Regions from separate parts of the Dermacoccus sp. Tok2021 genome, predicted to be linked through region 1. Evidence: predicted binding sites of a transcription regulator. Region 1 holds the regulator's gene; each other region holds the start of a gene.
What was found. Region 1 encodes LexA, which represses DNA repair genes until DNA is damaged. Its sites were predicted from a motif close to TCGAACANNTGTTCGA; they were not measured.
Positions count from the first base shown of each region.

Region 1 (4,461 bases):
TCGGCCACGAGTCCGAGCACGGTGACGTAGTCCTCGGTCTCGAACGCGACGTCAGGGGTGTAACCCGCCGAGGTGGCGAGCGAGAGCAGGTGGCCCCGGCAGCGCGGGCATCCGGCGATCCACGACGCGGACTCGAGCTCCTCCATCGACACGGAGCCCCTTCCGGCAAACGGGTGATCGGCCGGCACGGCGAGGCGCACCTCGTCCTCGAGCAGGTCGAGCGTGGTGAGCCCCTCGAGATCCTCCGCGTGTGCCGCGATCTCGTCGCCGTCGTAGGAGAACGCGATTGCAACATCGCAATCTCCCGCCCGAAGCGCCGCGAGTGACTCCGGCGGCTCCGCTTCCGCGAAGGTGACCTGAACGTCGGGGTAGCGCTGCTTGACGAGCGACAGCGCTCGTGGGACGACGGTCGACGAGGCCGAGGGGAAGGCCATGAGGCGCACTCGTCCCGCCCTCAGGCCGGCGATCGAGGCCACTTCGCCCTCCGCCGCCTCGAGAGCGGCGAGCACCGGAGTGGCTGTGCGGGCGAGCACGTGGCCCGCCTCGGTCAGACGCACCGAACGTCCGAGGCGCTCGACGAGAGCCGTTCCCGTCTTGTCCTCCAAGCGGCGCACCATCTGGGACACGGCAGGCTGGGAGTAGCCCAGGGAAGCAGCGGCAGCGGTGAAGCTACCCTCCTGGGCAATGGCTTTCATGACCCGAAGGCCGGCGGCGTCGATCATCCGTAGAGAATAACCCGGCGTTATCGGATGTTGTAGTTTCTATCGATTGTCGAATGAGAGGGGCCACCTGTGACTGCAGAGTTGGCGGAGTTCGTCGCGCAGGGCGACCTGTTCGTGCTCACCGGGGCGGGTCTCTCGACCGAGTCGGGCATTCCCGACTACCGCAAGCCTGACGGCACCCGCCGAACGGTTCCCATGACGTTCCAGCAGTTCCTCAGCGGGGACGACGCGCGCCGACGCTACTGGGTTCGCAGCGCCGTCGGGTGGGAACGTTTCGCCGCGGCTCGGCCCAACGGCGGCCACCACGCTGTTGCAGCCTTGCAGCGCGCAGGTCTCGTGCAACACCTCGTGACGCAGAACGTCGACGGTCTTCATGCGGCCTCCGGAGCGGACGCCCTCGAACTGCACGGTTCGCTCTCCTCGGTGCAGTGCGTCGAGTGCGGCAGCCGCTCGGATCGAGCCGAGTTCCAGGGGCGCATCCGCGACGCCAACCCGAACCTCCCGCGCGACGTGGCCCTGTTGGCCGACGGAGACGCCGAGGTTGCCCGGAGTGCAGAGGATGCGTTCGTTCTCGTGGCCTGTCCGCACTGTGGTTCGCTCGTCGTCAAGCCCGACGTCGTGATGTTCGGCGAGAGCGTGCCCACCGCGACGGTTGAGCACTGCTACGCGCAGCTCGAACTGTCACGGGCGGTTCTCGTTCTCGGAAGTTCGCTCAAGGTGATGTCGGGCTTCCGGTTCGTCTCGGCGGCGCTCAAGGCGGGCAAGCCCGTGGCCCTGGTCGGTCTGGGAAGCATGCGCGGTTCGGAGCGCGCCGATCTCGTGCTACACGAACCGCTTGGTGCCACACTCACCGCGACATGCGAACGCCTCGGCCTGCAGGTGCAGACCGAGGCGAACGCGACGACGTGAGGGTGGGCGAGAGTCAGACGCTGCGCAGCACCGCCGTGACCTTGCCCATGATGCTGGCTTCGTCGCCGTCGATCGGCTCGTAGTTCTCGTTCGCGGGCAGGAGCCACGTCTTGCCGTTCGTGCGCTTGAACGTCTTCACGGTGGCCTCGCCGTCGAGCAGCGCCGCCACGATCTCACCGTTGGACGCCTCCGGCTGCTGGCGCACGACGACCCAGTCGCCGTCGCAGATGGCGGCTTCGATCATCGAGTCGCCGACAACCTTGAGCAGGAACAGTTCGCCGTCACCGACGATCTGACGGGGGAGGGGGAACACGTCCTCGACGGCCTGCTCGGCCAGGATCGGCCCGCCGGCGGCGATGCGTCCGACGACGGGGACGAAGGAGGCCTGCGGACGCTCGTTGCCCGAGTCGGTCTCGTCGTACGTGCTCTCGGACGCTGCACGCACCGAGGTGCCTCCGCGGTAACCGCGGGTGTCGGCGCCGTCGTCGGGGGAGACGACCTCCATGGCGCGAGGGCGGTTGGGGTCGCGACGCAGGTAACCCTTGCGCTCGAGCGTGGCGAGCTGGTGTGCGACGGAGCTCGGGCTCGTCAGCCCGACGGCCTCACCGATCTCGCGCAGGCTCGGCGGGTAGCCGCGCTCGTCGACCGAGCGCCGGATGACGGTGAGCACTTTCTGCTGGCGCGGGGTCAGTTTGCCCTTCGCGCGGTTGTTCATGGAGTGGACCTCACCCATGGCGTCTCCTCACATCGACGAAAACAGTGATCTCGCGGACGCGGACCTCGGTGCGGAGCCCTGATTCTCCCCGGAATTCCGGGGTTGTCGGTGGCCGCTGATTCGGTGTGAGCGTTCGGGATCAACGTAGGCACCACCGTACACAGTTTTCGCAAACATGTACGAGAAACACGCCGCCGACGGCCTTGCTTTCGAACGTTTGTGTCGTACAGTTGTTCTATCGCACGGATGTTCGATGCATCCGCGCCGAGTCAGGAGGAATGAACATGAGTGCTGTGCCCAGTCTGGACGTCCCGGCGGTCGCGCCGAGCCCCCGTCGTCACCTGCACCTCGTTCCGTCGGGGCCTGCGGTCGTCGATTCCCTCGAGGGTGGTCGTAGCACGCGGCGCGCCCCGTTGACGCGTCGTGCCGTTCTCGCTCGCCGTCGCTTCGCTGCCCTTCTGGCGCTTCTGGTTCTCGTCGGCGGTGGCCTCCTTGCGGCCAAGGCCGTGGCCGAAGCTAACCCTGCCGGTGGCGCGACGTCGGTCACGGTGAAGGACGGGGAGACCCTTTCTCAGATCGCCGCTCGTGAGCTGCCGTCCTTGCGTAACGACCGTGGTGTGGTGGCCATCCAGGAGGCCAACAACATGAGCTCGATGCACGTTCAGGCCGGCCAGCGAATTCTCGTTCCGGCAGGCTGAGCGGCCCCCTCGGCGTGTCGCTGGGGCGAGCCGCACATCTTTTCCGCGTCATTGCTGGGGTTGGTGCGCCGGGTTTGCCGACACGGTTGCGAGCGGTCGCCAACGCAACCTAGGATTCCTAGATGTAGGGCACAGGCGCCCTAATGCCCCCAACATGTGGTTGTTTGCGGAAGAGTTCCCGCGATGCCGGTGTTGGGGTTCATACCGTCACGAGGCGGTGGAATCCTGCGATCGAGAGGCGTGGCACGTGCACTGTCCCTTCTGCCGCAACGCCGACTCCCGTGTGGTCGACTCCCGTTCGACCGAGGACGGCACCTGCATCAAGCGTCGCCGCCAGTGCCCCGACTGCGGCAAGCGTTTCTCCACCGTCGAGACCGCGAGCCTCACGGTCGTCAAGCGCTCCGGTGTGAGCGAACCCTTCTCTCGCGACAAGGTCATGTCGGGCGTGCGCAAGGCCTGCCAGGGCCGCCCGGTTTCCGACGATCAGCTCGCCGTCCTCGCTCAGCAGGTGGAGGAGTCGATCCGCTCCAAGGGGGCTGCGGAGATCGACGCCCACGATGTCGGCATCGAGATCCTCGGCCCGCTGCGCGAACTCGACCACGTCGCGTACCTGCGGTTCGCGTCCGTCTACCAGGCCTTCGAGTCACTGACTGACTTCGAGGACGCCGTCGCCGACCTGCGCAGGCACGCTCTGCGCGACGCCGGCTGAGCTCCACCGGCTGAGCTCCACCGGCTCACCCACTACTTCACGACACACCACACCAAACCCACGAGAAGTGCCAGGAGGCATGCGGTCATGACCGAGACCACGAAGGCTCGAGCCAAGTCGGGTCGCCGGAACAACGGCGTCACGATCGAGCGGATCTTCACCACCCCGGGCGTCCACCCCTACGACGCGGTGACCTGGGAGCTGCGTGACGTCGTCCAGCAGAACTGGAAGACCGGCGAGACGATCTTCGAGCAGCGTGGTGTCGAGTTCCCCGACTTCTGGTCGCTCAACGCCTCCACCATCGTCACGACGAAGTACTTCCGTGGCGCGCTGGGTTCGGACGCTCGCGAGAAGTCGCTCAAGCAGCTCATCGACCGCGTCGTGCTCACGTACACGAAGGCCGGCAAGGACAACGGCTACTTCGCGTCCGACGCCGACGCCGAGATCTTCGAGCACGAGCTCACGTACGCCTTGCTGCACCAGGTCTTCTCGTTCAACTCGCCGGTGTGGTTCAACGTGGGTACGGCGAGCCCGCAGCAGGTCAGCGCGTGCTTCATCCTGTCCGTCGACGACTCGATGGACTCGATCCTCAACTGGTACAAGGAAGAGGGCTTCATCTTCAAGGGCGGCTCCGGTGCCGGCCTCAACCTCTCGCGTATCCGTTCCTCGAAGGAGCTGCTGTCCTCCGGTGGCACCGCCTCCGGCCCG
Region 1 covers NZ_JAGTHU010000018.1:44,443-48,903, reverse strand. Annotated here, with positions in the region: gene K9D12_RS11160 (LysR family transcriptional regulator) at 1-722, opposite strand, end outside; gene K9D12_RS11155 (Sir2 family NAD-dependent protein deacetylase) at 792-1,631, shown strand; gene lexA (transcriptional repressor LexA) at 1,645-2,364, opposite strand; gene K9D12_RS11145 (LysM peptidoglycan-binding domain-containing protein) at 2,631-3,044, shown strand; gene nrdR (transcriptional regulator NrdR) at 3,292-3,753, shown strand; gene K9D12_RS11135 (vitamin B12-dependent ribonucleotide reductase) at 3,841-4,461, shown strand, end outside.

Region 2 (4,461 bases), on a different contig from region 1:
ACGCAGGGCGCGGTAGACGTCGAGCGCGTCGGCGTCGGTGTCGACGCTGAAGCGCTGGGAGACGACGATCTGGAACGCCTCGCCGGCGCGGATGTCCTCCTTGCAGGCCTCGACCATGTCGTGGAACTGCTCGCGCGTGTGCGTGCTGCGCACGTCCTGCTCGGGCGTGTGCGGCACGGCGACCGTGGAGGGTGCCGAGCCGCCGAGGCGCTGCTGCATGGCGTCGAGGCGCGCAACGGCGTCCGCGTAGGCGCCCTCGACGCCGGTGTCGAGGCCGTCGAAGTTGACCGCGTTGGCGATGAGCAGGAGCGAGCCGTCCTGGTGGTCCATGACGGCCAGGTCGGTGGCGAGCAGCATCGTCACCTCGGGGATGCCCAGCGCGTCCTCGGCATCGTCGCCGATTCTCTCCCAGCGGCGCACGGCGTCGTAGCCGATGGCGCCCACGAGGCCACTCGTCAGGGGCGGCAAGCCGGGGATGCGTTCGGTGTGGAGCAGTTCGAGGCTCTCGCGCAGGGCGTCGACGGCGAGGCCGCTCGTCGGAAGGCCGGTGGGCACGTCGCCGAGCCAGACGACTTCGCCGTCACGCTCGGTGAGCGTGGCGCGGCTGGCGGCGCCGATGAACGAGTAGCGCGACCACACGCCGCCGTGCTCGGCGGATTCGAGGAGGAACGTGCCGGGCTCGTCGCGCGCGAGCTTGCGGTAGACGCCGATCGGGGTTTCGGCGTCGGCGAGCAGGCGTCGGACGACGGGAATGACGCGGCGTTCCGTTGCGAGGTGAGTGAAGACGTCGGCGCTCGGCCACGTGGCGCCCCAGGTGAGGTCGGCGGCCAGGCTGGGCGTCGTCGTCATGCGGGATCCTCCGTGGGGTGCTGCTCGTGGGTCGGCTTGAGGTCGTGCTGGTCGATCTCCGACATCGCGCCCGCGGCGGGGCCAGTGGCGTGTGTCGGAGCTCCGACGGTGGCGTCCAGATCGGTGAAGAAGCAGGTGCGCGCGCCGGTGTGGCAGGCGGCACCGATCTGCTCCACGCGGACGAGGAGTGCGTCACCGTCGCAGTCGAGCGCGACGGACTTCACGTACTGCGCATGCCCCGACGTGTCGCCCTTGCGCCAGTACTCACCACGGCTGCGCGACCAGAAGGTGACGCGCCCGTCGTTCAGCGTGCGCCGCAGCGCCTCGTCGTCCATCCAGCCCAGCATGAGCACCTCGCCACTCGCCTCATCCTGGACGATGGCGGCCACGAGACCCGAGTCGTCGCGCTTGAGCCGCTTGGCGATCTCGGTGGGCAGGGGCGTCGAAGTCATGGGTGCCATTGTGCCAACCGCACGTGCCGGAGCGAGAACCCGTCTGTGCTTGGCGGCACCGGGCGGGCGTGAGGGCGCCGCGCCGACGCGGGCAGATGATGCGATTTAGTTCACGTGACGCAGTCTGAGCAGGCGCAAAACGCGTCAGGTGAACCGAACTGCGTCAGCTGCGCCACAGCGACGCTCAGGCGACGCGGCCCGCGCGCGGTTCCAGCGGCACCGTGGCTCCGCCGGGGCGGGTCAGCCAGCGGCGGCCGGTGGGCGACTCCCACTCGCATGTGGCTTCGGCATCCATGCTCACCGCGTATCCGCCGAACGTCTTGGCGCGGTGGTGATGACGGCACAGGCTCTGGAGGTTCGACCCGCTGGTTGCGCCGCCCTCGGCGAACGGGATGACGTGGTCGAGGTCTGCAGATGCCCCGGGCCGCGTGCAGTACGGGAAGCGGCACACCTCGTCGCGATCGGTGACGAGGGCCGCCATTGTGGCGTGCGGTCGGTACGTCTGCGACAGCGTGCCGGTTGTCACGACGCGACCGTTAGCCAGATCGCGGGTGAGGCGAACCGCGAACGTCGTTCCGATCGATGCGGCTAGCCGAGCGAGCGCCTCACCTGTCACGGCACCCATTCCTGGCACGTCGACGTCAGCGAAGGCAGAGCTCTCCCCTGGTGAGGAACGCAGCGCTCTGACGAAACGCATGGTGGAGCACTGCTCGCGCCGGAGGGACTGAGTGGGCGGCGAGTCAGCGGCCAACGGCACTTGCAGCGTGAAAGCAGCATGCACCGAACTGTTCTTGACCATCAGGTCGACCAGCGCATCGACACGACAGCGACCCCGCGACGGCGGCAGCCCTCCTCCGCCCCAGCCGGCGCGCAGGTGTTCGGCGCGGGCCTCGATGACGGCGTGCAGCGCCAGCGCGTCGCCCGTGTCGAGGACGACACGCATCTCGGTGAGTGAGTCGATGTCGAGGTGCGGTTCGAACCACACACCCTTCTCGCGGTCGGCCAGCACTTCGTCAGCCTCCCGATCGAGCCCCAGGGCACGCAGGAGCTTCCGCACGTGCCGCCGCGCGGCACTGCCGCCCATGCGGTGCGCACCGAACTTCTCCACCAGGTCAGTGACGCGGGCCAGGGCTTCCGGTTCGACGATGTGGTCGAGTTCGTCCGAGATGACCGTGGCCGTCGCGAAGCGCGCTCGACCGGTCACCGACCTCAGATCCATGCTCTATTATCGCACACTTGTTCGAATCATGTCAGGTCCGTGCGCACCCAATGCCCTGACCCACGTGCCGCTGACTACAGGATCACCGCCCGCAAGCGCCCATCCCTTAGCCGCAGAGCCTCGCTGTTCCGCGGACTAGTGCACGGTTTCCCGGAGTGGCCAAGCGCGTGTCTGACGCACTGGCGATGGCGCGCCCCGAACCAGCGCCCGATGCGCCACGATGGGTTCTGCCCGAACCCAGCAGAGTCACCCGAAGAGGAGCCGCCCGCATGCCCCGTGACGACGACCTGCGTCAGCACATTGCGCAGCAGCTCTCCCACTTCGAGCCTCGTGAAGCCACCGGTAACCCCCTGCGCGAGGCCGCGGTTTGCGTCGTCATCGCCCACAGGGCGGACGAGCCGGTCGTTCTCATGGAGAAGCGAGCACCCAGCCTCCGCGCCCACGCCGGTCAGTTCGCCCTACCGGGCGGCCGGATCGACGCGGGCGAAACGCCCCAGGAAGCTGCCCTCCGCGAACTGCACGAGGAACTCGGCATCGCGGCTTCGGCCGACGCAGTCTTGGGCAGGCTCGACGACTTCGCGACCCGCTCGGGCTATCTCATCCGCCCGTTCGTCGTCTGGGCCGGCGATGTACTCGACGACGTGGTGCTCAACCCGGCCGAGGTTGCGGTGCTCCACGAGATCACGCTCCCCCAACTGGACGCGGAACCGCGGTTCGTCGAGCAGCGTGGGCTGGGCGAGCCGGTGTTCCAGTGGCCCTTCGAGGACTACTGGATCCACGCGCCGACGGCGGCGATCCTCCATCAGTTCCGGGAAGTCGTTCTCCACGGCCGCAGCACGCGCGTGGCCCACTTCGAGCAGCCCAAGTTCGCCTGGAAGTAGCGCGCTACTCCGCGTGGGAGGCCACCCAGCCTTCGTGCAGCCGCCGGTAGGGTCCGTCAGCGCCGACGAGTTCAACGTGCGAGCCGCGCTGGACGAGCCGTCCGGCGTCCATGACCCAGATCTCGTCGGCCTTCTCGGCCGTCGCGAGGCGGTGGGCGATGACGACGCTCGTCCGGCCGCGCATTAGCTCGTCGAGTGCCCGGCCGACGGCAACATCGGTCGACGGGTCGACACTCGAGGTGGCCTCGTCGAGGATGAGCACGTCCGGGTCCGTCACGTACGTGCGCGCGAGCGCGACGATCTGCCGCTCCCCCGCGCTGAGCCGCGATCCACGAGCTCCCACCTCAGTGCGCACGCCCTCGGGCTGACGAGCGAGCCAGTCCTCACACCCGATCCCGACGAAGGCGCGCTCGACGCCCGCGTCGTCGAGGTCCGGGCGCGCGAAGCGCACGTTGTCGGCGATCGTGCCGGTGAAGAGGAAACCCTCCTGCGGCAGGTACGCCACGGCCTCGCGCAGCGACGCATCATCGACGTCGCGCAAGTCGAGTCCACCGACGCGCACGACACCCGACGTGGGGTCAACCAGGCGCGTCAGTAGTTTCGCGAGCGTGCTCTTGCCCGAGCCCGTCTCACCGACGACGGCGACGCTCGTACCCGGCGCGATCGTCGCGTCGACGTCGCGCAGCACAAGGTCGGCGTCGGGTGAGTAGGCGAAGTCGACGTGGTCGAGCTGCACCGACTTGGCGCCGGCACTCAACGACTGCGGTTTCGCCGGCGGCACGACCTCGAGGGGCGTGTCGAGCAACTCGATGACACGCCGCCAGCCCGCGAGAGCGTTCTGCAGGTCGTTGAGGACCTCGGTGGCCGTCTGAACGGGCTGCGTGAAGAGGTTGGTGAGGAACACGAAGGCGGTGATCTCACCGATCGTCATGTGTCCGTTGGCGCCCATCCACGCACCCGCGATGATGACGAGGATGAGCGCGGCGCCGGAGACGCCCTGGCCCGACACGAACGCACCCACGGCACGGATCTGCGCCCCGATGGCGGCCTTGCGCTGCGC
Region 2 covers NZ_JAGTHU010000009.1:31,346-35,806, reverse strand. Annotated here, with positions in the region: gene K9D12_RS06900 (anthranilate synthase component I) at 1-849, opposite strand, end outside; gene hisI (phosphoribosyl-AMP cyclohydrolase) at 846-1,310, opposite strand; gene K9D12_RS06890 (HNH endonuclease signature motif containing protein) at 1,486-2,520, opposite strand; gene K9D12_RS06885 (CoA pyrophosphatase) at 2,790-3,401, shown strand; gene K9D12_RS06880 (ABC transporter ATP-binding protein) at 3,406-4,461, opposite strand, start outside.
Region 2: the regulator LexA is predicted to act here: its motif matches at 2,530-2,545, upstream of K9D12_RS06890 (HNH endonuclease signature motif containing protein).

Region 3 (4,461 bases), on a different contig from region 1:
CGGGTAGCCGAGGTGGCGCACGACCTCGAGTTCGTCGTCGAGTCGCTCTTCGACGGCGGCGTACTCGGTTGCCGAGAGGTGGCCGTAGCGAGCGGGCAGCGCGGCGCGGCAGCGCTCGGCCAGAGCGCGCTGGGGGTCGACGCCGTCCAGGTCGAGCACCTCCGGTTCCGGAAGATGAACTGCACCGATACCGATGTCGTGGAACGGATGCTGCACGCAGAGCTCGGCCAACCGTGACGTCGCGCCGACGAGTTCGAGGGCCGCACTCTCGTCGCCCGCAGCCTGCGCGAGTTCACGTGCGATCTCGAGCATCTCGCTCTCGGGGAGCAGATGCCCTCGCGTGCTCGTGCGGTCGAGGTGCCGCAGGTCGAGCGCCACCATGCGCCGCGCCGCGTCGAGCAGATCGGCGGTGACGGCCTCGTCGGCGTCCGCGTGCCTCACCCAGCCGGTGAGCACCGCGGGCACACCGCACGCACGCGCCAGCGCCCACAGGTCGAGCGCGTGCCGCCTGCTGGCCGGCGTGCCCGGCGCCCCGTCGTGACAGGCCACCTCGACTGCGAGCGCCCTGTGCGGCAGCGCAGCACGCCACTGCTTGAGCAGCTGCTCCGCCGCGGCAGGACGTTCGGCGAGCAGCGCCTGCCCGACGTCGGAGGCCGGGCCGAGCAGCACGGTGAGCGCCGGGGCGCTGTTACCCCTGCCCACCTCCTCGACAGTGACGAACCGCGCGATCCGTTCACGCGACGTGCGCGCGGCACTGCGCTCCCCGACGAGGTGAGCATCCGTGACGAGACGGCACAGCTGCCCCCATCCGACGCCCTTGTCGAGCCCGCTCGCGGCGCCGCGGGCGAGAACGGTGACACGAGGCCCCCGGTCGTCGACGGCTGCCCCGCCCTTCGCCGGGGTGCGCCGCGGGCGGGACGAGTTGGCCGGCGTCGGTGGCTCGAGCGCCAGGTCGACGCCGACGACGGGGTCGATGTCGTGATCACGGCAGGCCTCGACGAACTTCACCACGCCGTAGAGACCGTCACGGTCGGTGAGCGCCAGACGCTCGTAGCCCAACTCGTGTGCGCGCTCGACGAGACGCTTCGGCGGTGTGGTGCCGTAGCGCAGCGAGAAGGACGACGCGACGTGCAGGTGGGTGAACTGCACCGACCTCACCCCACCGCGACGGGGGTGAGCCGCAGCGCCGAAGCGTCGGCGGCAGGCAGACCGACATGGACGAGCACGGTGTCGAGGAAGAGCTGGGCCTGCCGGACGAGGTCGTCGGCCTCCCGCACACTCACTCCGGCACCGCCACCCTGGGCGACGGCGCTGCGCTTACCGCACTCAGTGAAGAAGCTCGCCCACTCCCCGAACTCCGGGCGCTGGCGAGCCAGCGCCTCCCACGCACTGCGCGGGCGTGAACCGAGCGAACGCGGCGCCACCTGAGCCAGAAGGGCGGCAGCCGCCCGCAACGCAGCCAGTTGGGCCCTCGCGTAGCGCTCGGACGTCGTCGTGGCCGAGCAGGCCTCGATCAGGGCAGCGCGCGAACGGCCCAGAAGGTCGAACAGATCACCGGTGAGTGCTTCCGCGGGCGCACCCGGACCCATTGCCGTCGTCGTCATGACATCTCCCTCTCGCTGCACACTTCGTCGAACCTGCACGTCAGTCACTGAGCCGCTCGAGCGACCACCCGGAGCGCGCGTGCGCCAGGTCGAACACCCCGAGGCTCGGGCTCGCCCCCGCACTCGCTTCGACCCGCCACACCCGACGTTCGGCGTCGTACACGCCCTGCTCCCCCATCGGCAGGCGCCACCACGGCGTTGCCTCACGCCAGCTCTCGAGCACCCCCGCGACCCGATACCGGCGCCCGCGCCAGACGAAGGCCTCGGGCGCGCTCGCCTCCCCCGTGTCCGCTGTCGTCACCTCGACGTTCTCGGCGTATCCGCGCATCCCGCCACCTCACTTCACTCGGGCGACGACTGCGTCGTCACCGCCGGATGTTTCGCTGTGGCTGTGACGGTGAGCGACGACGCAACGAACGTCGGAACAACGGCACAGCACAAGCCCGTTTTTTCGAACTCATGTTCGATATGGTGACACTAGAACGCCCCGGCGACAACCCCCAGATTCCGCGGAATCGGAGCGACCGCGTAGGCTCGGTGGAAGTCGCTTGCCGGAAGGATCGAGACGTGCCCAACTCCGCGGACGCATCGCAGTTGCTCGAACGCATCCAGCGCACCGTCGACGCCGAAGTCGCCCACCAGCGCGAGGTTCTCGCCCCCCTCGGCGACGAAACCGATCTCATGGTCGACGCCATCGCTTCCCTGCTCTCCGGCGGCAAGCGCGTGCGTGCGTCGTTCCTCTACTGGGGCTACCGCGCCGCCGGCGGCGCCGACAGCGACGACCTCGTGCGCGCCAGCGCGTCGATGGAGCTCTTCCAGGCCGCCGCGCTGCTGCACGACGACGTCATGGACGCGAGCGACACCCGCCGCGGCATGCCGGCTGCCCACCGCGCCATGGCGAACGCCCACCGCGAGCGCGGCCTCACCGGCGACGCCGACCGCTTCGGCGAGGCCGGCGCCATCCTCGCGGGCGACCTGTGCCTCACCTGGGCCGACGAGATGTACGCGACGAGCGGTCTATCCGCCGACGAGGTTCTTCGCGGACGCCGGGTCTTCGACCTCATGCGCACCCAGCTCATGGGCGGGCAGTTCCTCGACGTCCTCGAGGCCGTGCAGAACTGGGAAGGGCTCGCCACCGACGAGCGCATCACCCGCGCTCTGCGCGTCATCCGGTACAAGAGCGCGAAGTACACGATGGAGCACCCCCTGCTCATCGGTGCCACCTGCGCCGGCGGCGACGACGCCACTCTCGAAGCCCTCTCGCGCTACGGTCTCGCCCTCGGCGAGGCCTACCAGCTGCGCGACGACCTGCTCGGCGTCTTCGGCGACCCGGCACAGACAGGCAAGCCGGCCGGTGACGACCTGCGCGAAGGCAAGCGCACCGTCATCGTCGCTCACCTGCTCGACGACCTCTGCGCCGACGACCGCGCGTTCTTCGACACCCGCTTCGGCCACGACGACCTCGACACCGACGAGATCGAGCGTTTCCGCGCGCTCGCGATGAGCACCGGCGCCGTCGACGCCGTGGAGCAGCGCATCACTCAGGGAGCCGACGAAGCGCGCGCCGCGCTCGAGTCGCTCCGCGAGTCGATGCCGACCGAAGCGTTCACCGCTCTGCACGACTTCATCGAGACGACCACCGCTCGCTCCAGCTGAGCAGCCCCGCGTCAGCGCAGCGTCAGAACGCCTCTTCCATGGCGCGCTTGCGCACCTCGGCCTTGCGGCCCGCACGCAGCATGTCGATGGGGGCGCCGTCGATCGGCAAGGTCTCGTCGGGCGTGCACAGCCAGCGAATCGCTTCCTCGTCGCTGAACCCCGCGTCGGAGAGCACCGTCACCGTGCCCATGAGAGGCGTGACGACCGCACCGTCCTGAACGAAGGATGCCGGCACCGCGACGACATTGCGCTCCCCCACGCGCGCGGCGATGATCTCGCGATCGGCGATCATCTGACGCACCTGGCGCAGCGACATGCCCAGCTCCTCGGCGAGGTCGGGCACGGTGAGCCAGTCACCGACAAGTGCTTCGAGTTCCGTGTGCGTTGCGTCATCCACGACCCCAAGATTGCCAGACGGGAACGCGTTACCGCATGTCGGCCAGCGCACCGGGGGCGAGCTTCACCCCTTCGGGCGCGCCTTCGCAGGACGAGCCACGTCACCACCTAGCGTGTGAGCCATGCCTCTCACCTACGACGTCCCCGTCGCACTGCACGCGGCGCCGCCTGCGCACGTTCAGCCGGGCCGAGCTCACGCGCAGTTCGTCAAGGGAGCCGCGAAGAGCAGCCCTGCTGCGAAGAAGAAGCCGACCCGCAAGGTCAAGAACGTCACGATCCGCCCCGGGGACTCGGTCTACGCCATCGCGCGAACCCACTCCTCGAGCGTCGCGGCCATCGTCAAGGCGAACCCGAAGATCGAGTTCCGTCGTCTCGTGCCGGGCACCGTCCTCAAGGTGCCGGTCCCCGCCTCGGCCCCGAAGGCGACGAAGCCCGTCAAGAAGCAGCCCGTCAAGAAGCCGTCGAAGGCCACGAGCGCGAAGCCGGTCAAGAAGCCCGCAGCAAAGCCAGCGAAGGCGCCGGCGAAGAAGCCCACGAAGAAGGCCGTTCGTCACACGAAGAGCGTCACCGTGCGCCCGGGCGACTCGCTCTACACGCTGGCCCAGCGTCATCACGCGAGCCTGGCAAGCGTCATCAAGGCGAATCCGGGGCTCGACGCGCGTCGTCTCCACGTCGGGTCTCAGGTCAAGATCCCCGTTGCCGGTGTCACCTCCGCCGCGAAGCCGGCAAAGAAGCCCACCACGAAGCCTGCTCGCAAGCCCACCTCGAAGGCCCCTGCTGGTGGCTACGCACCCAAGCCGACGCA
Region 3 covers NZ_JAGTHU010000020.1:37,391-41,851, forward strand. Annotated here, with positions in the region: gene K9D12_RS11660 (DNA polymerase III subunit alpha) at 1-1,149, opposite strand, end outside; gene K9D12_RS11665 (SAV_6107 family HEPN domain-containing protein) at 1,155-1,604, opposite strand; gene K9D12_RS11670 (DUF6504 family protein) at 1,645-1,932, opposite strand; gene K9D12_RS11675 (polyprenyl synthetase family protein) at 2,172-3,260, shown strand; gene K9D12_RS11680 (Rv2175c family DNA-binding protein) at 3,283-3,657, opposite strand; gene K9D12_RS11685 (LysM peptidoglycan-binding domain-containing protein) at 3,779-4,461, shown strand, end outside.
Region 3: the regulator LexA is predicted to act here: its motif matches at 2,056-2,071, upstream of K9D12_RS11670 (DUF6504 family protein).